Regions from separate parts of the Neisseria sp. HMSC03D10 genome, predicted to be linked through region 2. Evidence: predicted binding sites of a transcription regulator. Region 2 holds the regulator's gene; each other region holds the start of a gene.
The links. Region 2 encodes FNR, which switches genes on or off when oxygen is low (the NO sensors DNR and NnrR bind a similar motif). Its sites were predicted from a motif close to TTGATNNNNATCAA; they were not measured.
Positions count from the first base shown of each region.

Region 1: a site for FNR is predicted at 1,028-1,041, ahead of HMPREF3066_RS00285 (GbsR/MarR family transcriptional regulator). Genes of this name have one in related genera too.
Region 3: a site for FNR is predicted at 837-850, ahead of ubiU (ubiquinone anaerobic biosynthesis protein UbiU). Genes of this name have one in related genera too.

Region 1 is NZ_KV789477.1:1,805-4,077, reverse strand. It holds gene HMPREF3066_RS00290 (hypothetical protein) at 47-313, shown strand; gene HMPREF3066_RS00285 (GbsR/MarR family transcriptional regulator) at 1,066-1,584, shown strand; gene HMPREF3066_RS00275 (DoxX-like family protein) at 2,099-2,273, shown strand, end outside.
Region 2 is NZ_KV789517.1:64,887-67,159, reverse strand. It holds gene hemN (oxygen-independent coproporphyrinogen III oxidase) at 1-434, opposite strand, end outside; gene fnr (fumarate/nitrate reduction transcriptional regulator Fnr) at 578-1,312, shown strand; gene HMPREF3066_RS03940 (MBL fold metallo-hydrolase) at 1,392-2,273, shown strand, end outside.
Region 3 is NZ_KV789535.1:13,476-15,748, forward strand. It holds gene ubiU (ubiquinone anaerobic biosynthesis protein UbiU) at 1-747, opposite strand, end outside; gene HMPREF3066_RS06110 (class I SAM-dependent methyltransferase) at 1,030-1,635, opposite strand; gene HMPREF3066_RS06115 (CPBP family intramembrane glutamic endopeptidase) at 1,813-2,273, opposite strand, start outside.

The DNA of each region.
Region 1 (2,273 bases), on a different contig from region 2:
CGCAAAATCACTGCTGCGATATGGACAACCTGATTTTTAAAGGTGAATGCGACAAATTGCACCTACCCCACTCAAAGCCCATTATGGACTGCACGGCGGTTTTGTGCCCGGTACAGGGCACATGCCGAACGTATGTGGTTATTTGGCCAATCCGAACGCCTTCGCCGGCTTGGGCGGCGGTTCGACGTTCTATATGGTCGATCCCGAACGCGAACTGACCGTCGTGTTTTTAAGTGCGGGCTTTATCGAAGGCCTGCCGCACCTGATACGCGCAGCGAAGTTAAACGATTTGGTGCTGGCAGCGTGCGAATAATCGGGTCGTCTGAAATTTGGAAAAAGCAGTTTGGACTTTGGAAATTGGATTTCAAGCTGCTTTTCTCAGGCATATTATGACAATGCAAGTAACACCCTCGATTATAATATGTGCTGAAAGTCTATTGCCGTATGGGATAAAAAATTGGCAAGAACCTAACCGCCAAACTGGGTGGAATGAGTTTAGACAATCGCTATTATCTTAACCTAATCTGTACCCTACTTTTTAACTTTTTCAAAAGATGAAGGTACTCTGTCTTAGCTTGATAACTTCTATCCTATTCCACTACTCCATAATTAAGTGGTTGAAATACAGTAAAACTAAGTATCCAAATTTCTCTTAAAACCTATTGATTTGATAATAAAAATTGGAGTACTATGAGCACACTCTCTAGAGTATCATTAATTCTCATTTGACATATAGGAACAAAACAGCGGAATTTGTAGAAGAATAGGAAAAAGGAAATTAATTTATATTATGTAAAATTATTGCATTTTACTTTTCTTAGTTTTAATTATTACCACAAATCCCTTAAATTCCTATACAAGAATTTAGGGGATTTCCCATAAGTATTTTCTTCCAACAAAACCGTACAAGCTATAATTACCAAACATGTTAACCACTTTCTCCGCTGAAGTTGGAGCAGGTGCTGGTTCATCAGCCAATCAATTCGTACCTAAATTGATAAAAACTTTGCCCTTAAATATTTCTGTATTGACAGAAATAAAAGACAAAAATAAAATACCCTTACTATGAAACTGAATCCGACCACTGAAAAATTTATCCTCCACTGGGGCGAAATGGGCACCAAATGGGGCGTCAACCGTACCGTTGCGCAAATCCACGCCCTGCTCTACATCTTAGGCAGACCGATGAATGCCGAAGAAATTACCGAAACGCTCGGCGTAGCGCGCTCCAATGTCAGCAACAGCATCAAAGAGCTGCAAAACCTGAGGCTGGTGCATACCGTGCATATCTTGGGCGACAGGCGCGATCATTTTGAAACTTCAGACGACGTCTGGACTTTGTTCCGCACCATTGCAGAAATGCGTATGCAGCGTGAAATCGAACCGACGCGGCAATTTTTGCAAAGCCTGATCGACAGCCCTGAATTTAGTCAGGAAAATGAAACCGCCAAACAGCGAATCAGACAAACCCATGATTTCATTAACACACTGACCATATGGGCAAATGAAATGTTGAAGCTTTCCACCTCAACCATGGTGAAAATTTTAAAAATAGGCGCCGGAATACAAAAATTTTTCCGATGATACCTCCCCAATTGGTTTACAAGACACAACCCCCGGTTTCTCTTACGCAATCATAGGTGTGTTATGACGCATTCGACAGAAGATTATTTCGACTATCCGAGAGGCAGAGTCATCATCGTTTATACTGCATCTACGCTATTTTTTGCGTTTAGTATCGGCTACTATGCTTTATTCTTTACCGTACCGGCCCTAATTTGCGGTTTGATCTTAAGCTTGACGTCTACATACAGGGACTTACGCGGCCTTATCCGGGCAATCATAACCGGATTATTATGCGGTTGCCTATATCTTTTACTGTTTGGTGCAGATTTTGTCACCAGTCTCCTAGCCGGCGTGGTAATAGGCGGTACTTATTCTTTGATTGTTGGCGTTTTGAGCTTGCCCAATCCTCCGGGGGAGGATGATATTCAGGAACCTGCCTAATTTTTTTACCCTTATATTTCTCTTTTGACAGAAATTTTAGAAATTACAGGCTAAATATATAAATAAACCGAAATGAAATTAGGAAACCAATATGTCCGACAAAACTACACGCAATCTCCCTGCCTACCTGTCTTACTCGATGGGGCTGCTATGGCTGTGGAGCGGTACCCAACCTCTGTTTTTCATGCCCGAAATGTCATTGGATTTGCTGCATTCGGTCGGTATTCCCGATCCGTTGCTGTGGCCGACATTAATCGCCGCTTCAC
Region 2 (2,273 bases):
ATGCGGAATACGCGTTCGATTTGGTCGTCGCTCAAGAAAGTCGGCGTACCGCCGCCGAAGTGCAGTTGCGCAAGCTGATGCCGTCCACCCAGATGCGGGGCGAGCAGCTCCATTTCTTTTTCAAGGTATTCGATGTAGGCATCGGCGCGGCTTTTGTCTTTGGTGATGATTTTATTGCAGCCGCAGTAGTAACAGATGGTGTTGCAGAAGGGGATGTGGATATAAAGCGAAAGGGGCTTGTTCAAAGCCCCCATACCGCGCTGATTCAAGGCATTGATATATTCGGCTTCGCGAAATCCGTCATGAAAACGGTCGGCTGTGGGGTAGGAAGTGTAGCGCGGACCGCTGGAAGGAAGGCTGGCGATGAGTTCGCGGTCGAACTCAGGCTTGTCATCGTTTCTATTGTGATTATTTTGTATCGGTATTACTTTCATGGCGTGTGCGTGATTAGAGTAATGAAGTTAGGCAATTTTCGGATAGTTTGGTAGAATGCCACAGTATGATAAACCTGTCTTGATATGTGTCAATAACTTACGTAATCATGACAGGATAAAAACCTTAATTTTAAGGGTGTTTTATGACCACACACAATGCTATGCATCAGATGAAAACCCTGTGTTCTTCCTGTTCGCTGCGTGAACTCTGCCTGCCTGTCGGGCTTTTGCCCAATGAGTTTGCACAATTGGACGCGGTCATCCGACAGAGCCGCCGCTTGAAGAAGGGTGAATATCTGTTCCGCACCGGTGAGCCTTTCGCGTCGCTGTTTGCCATCCGTGCCGGTTTTTTCAAAACCACGGTTGCCAGTCAGGACGGTCGCGATCAGGTTACCGGCTTTTTTATGTCCGGCGAACTCATCGGCATGGACGGCATTTGCTCCCATGTCCACAGCTGCGACGCGGTGGCTTTGGAAGACAGCGAAGTGTGTGAGCTGCCCTTCACCCACATCGAAGAGCTGGGACACAACATCCCCAGTCTGAGAAGTCATTTTTTCCGGTTGATGAGCCGCGAAATCGTGCGCGACCAAGGCGTGATGCTGCTTTTGGGCAATATGCGCGCCGAAGAACGTCTGGCGGCGTTTTTGCTTAACCTGTCCCAACGCCTTTACTCGCGCGGATTTGCCGCCAACGATTTCATTCTGCGGATGTCGCGCGAAGAAATCGGCAGCTATTTGGGGCTGAAACTCGAAACCGTCAGCCGCACGCTCTCCAAATTCCACCACGAAGGCTTGATTTCGGTCGAACACAAGCACATCAAAATCCTCGACTCGCAAGCCCTCAAAAAAATGGTGTCCGGCTGTTCGCACGCCATCTGATGGATACCGAGACCATTTTCAAACAAAACCCAAGGTCGTCTGAAAAATTTTCAGACGACCTTCTTCATAAAATCCAATTATGAAACACAAGAAAAAACTCATTGCCTTGACCGCTGTCTGCGCCCTGCTCGCCTACTGGCTCTATCCCGACCAACATCCCGTTTACCCCGCAAGTGACCATTATGACCCGAAAACGCAAACCTTCTTCAACCCCGAACCGCAGCAGAAACCGACCGGCCTGACCGGCGCATTTTGGAAGATCCTGACCGACCCGCAGGCAACGCGCCCGCCCAAACCTCTGCCTACCGTCAAACCCGATTGGCAAACCTTCCTTGCCGCACCCGAAGGGAAAAGCCGTTTCGTCTGGTTCGGACATTCCACCCTATTGATGCGGATCGGCGGACAAACCGTCATTACCGATCCCGTTTTCGGCAATTCCGTCTCCCCCATCCCCATCACCATGAAACGCTTCCAGCCTGCCCCCTCAGAAATCGACGAACTGCCGCCCGTCGATGTCATCCTGATTTCACACAGCCACTACGACCACCTCGAAAAAGACAGCGTGCAGGCACTCAATTCAAAAGGCAACAGCCATTTCATCGTCTCACTCGGCATGGGCGTACTGCTGAAAAAATGGGGCGTGCCGCAAGAGCGCATTACCGAACTCGATTGGTGGCAAAGTACCGAACGCAACGGCATCCGCTACACCGCACTACCTGCCCGTCACGATTCATCCCGAACCCTGACCGACCACAACCAAGCCCTGTGGTCCAGCTTTGCCATCGAACACGGCAGCGAAAAATTCTATTTTCACGGCGACTCGGCACAAGGCAGCCATTTCGACAAAATCGCCGAAAAATTCAACGGGTTCGATATCGCGTTCATCGAAAACGGGCAATACAGCGAACATTGGCCCAACAATCACCTCTTCCCCGAGCAAACCGCCCGCTATGCCGCACAG
Region 3 (2,273 bases), on a different contig from region 2:
CGCGTAATAGGTTTCGTCGTTTACCTCGAAACGGCCTTTGCACAGGGTCGGATAGCCTGCCGGTTCGTTCGGTTTGTACTGGTCGATCAATACTTGGTTCAGCCGCACATTCATACGGTCGGGCAACTGCTCCCAGCGCACCGCCTTCGCCGGCGAACACACGCCCTGCATATTCGGCGATTCGCCCGTCGCATAACTCGATAAAATGCAGCGCCCTTCCACCATGACGCACAAACTGCCGAAACCGAACACTTCGATTTCCACATCCGTATTGTCAATCACATGTTTGACCTGATCCACGGTCAAAACGCGCGGCAGCACGGCACGGCGGATACCGAACAGCTCCTTCATCATATTGATGGCTTCGTAATTGGTCGCCGAACCCTGCACCGACATGTGCAGCCTCAAATCAGGATGACGCTCGGCGGCATAAGCCATAATCGCAGGATCGGCAACGATTATCGCGTCCGCCCCCAGTTGCACCGCCGTATCGACAGCCCGATGCCACCGCTCGATTTGCCCCGCTTGGGCAAAAGTATTGATGGCCATCAGCACATTGCGGCCGCGCGCATGGGCGTAAGCCACCCCTTCCTGCGCCGACTTCATATCGAAATTCAGCCCTGGAAAATTGCGCGCATTCGTCGCATCTTTCAGCCCCATATAAACCGTGTCTGCGCCATTGTCCACCGCTGTCTTCAAAGCGGGCAGATTACCAGCGGGACAAACCAACTCAGGGATTTTCGGCATTTTGCGTTCCTCGACTCTTGTAGCTTGTTATTCGAAAATCAATATCTAGTATGATTTCGGGTATTTTAGAGATTTGGACACAAGATATTATGATTTAAATCAATTGTGAAATCAGGTTTGGATAACGTATGTTTTAGTTAACATAATTTAACTATGTTAAATATCAAGCTAATCAGCGGGTTATCTTTTCCAATTTGATAATATGAGATTAGTTATTATCTATTAAATTTATAGATTTTTACAATAAAAGGTCGTCTGAAACCTGTTTCAGACGACCTTTATCTAGGCGGGAGGCAGACGGCTGCTTGCTTTGAAATTCAAAGTGAAATTGCGTTCGCTGCCATATTCATCCGCCGTCTCAAACCCATTTTGCCGCATTAAATCGCGCAATTCGGCGCGGCTCGGTTTATCGGGGTCGCCTGCCGTTTCGGAAACCGACAGCAGCCCGTCAGGACGAAGCAGCCTGCGGAACTCTGCCAAATACTCGGCTTGGTTGGCTACCTCGCCCAACACGGTAATCAGCACAATGCGGTCAAACGATTGATCCGGAAAATCAAAATGCGTACCGTCGCACAGATAATAATCTACATTGTCGATATGCCAACGACGCAAACGTTTTTCGGTATAAGCCAACATTTCCGGCTGTATATCCGCCGCCACCAATCGTCCTTGCGGAACCGATTGCGCCAGTGTCGGGCTGAAATAACCCGCCCCGCAGCCCACTTCCAAAATGCAGTGGTGCGGTGCAAGGTTTAGCCGTTGTACGATTTGTTGCGGCGAAAGCGCCCAGTTGCGCAAAGGAATCAGCAGCGTGAATGCAAGCTGATGCGGGAAGATTTTGCCTTTTTGCGTGAGTCCCTGCCAAATGCTTTTGAGCGTCTTAAACATGGGGATTCCTTTGGGTAATGTTGTTTTGCATTGTGCCTGCACAATATACAGTATAAAAATAGTGCGTGTTTTTTCCAATCATCACAAAAAGCAGCCTGCACTTCGATTTTTGAACATGCAGGCTGCTTTTTATAGAAAGAGGTCGTCTGAAAATAGATTTCAGACGACCTTTGATATTCAGTCCCATTGGGTACATGACCCAAGCTCCGTTTGCTTGCCATTAAATGAACACATCGCCTTACGCCAAAAAACCATCACAATTGCCGCCGCAATGATGATGATTCCGTATGGAATCATACCGTCTCCGTTTTCATATGCCGCCCGTCCGCCCGGAAAGCCTGTACGCGCGGTATTGGCAACCGTGTGACACGCAATCAATACAAATACCGAGCCGCCGCTGCCGTTATACAGCCATACATAGATAATCCTCACGGCAACCGTCCCTGCCAGTCCCCATGCGATCAGTTCGGCAGACTGCCCCACGGCAATCATGGACGGCAAATGCCACAATGCCCACGGCACCCCGATAATCAGTGCCGTAACGAGCGGGGTAAAACGCCGTTGCAGACTGTCCGTAGCGTAGGCGGCATAGCCCAATTCCTCGGCAACTGCTGCGATAAAGAACATGACGAACGCAC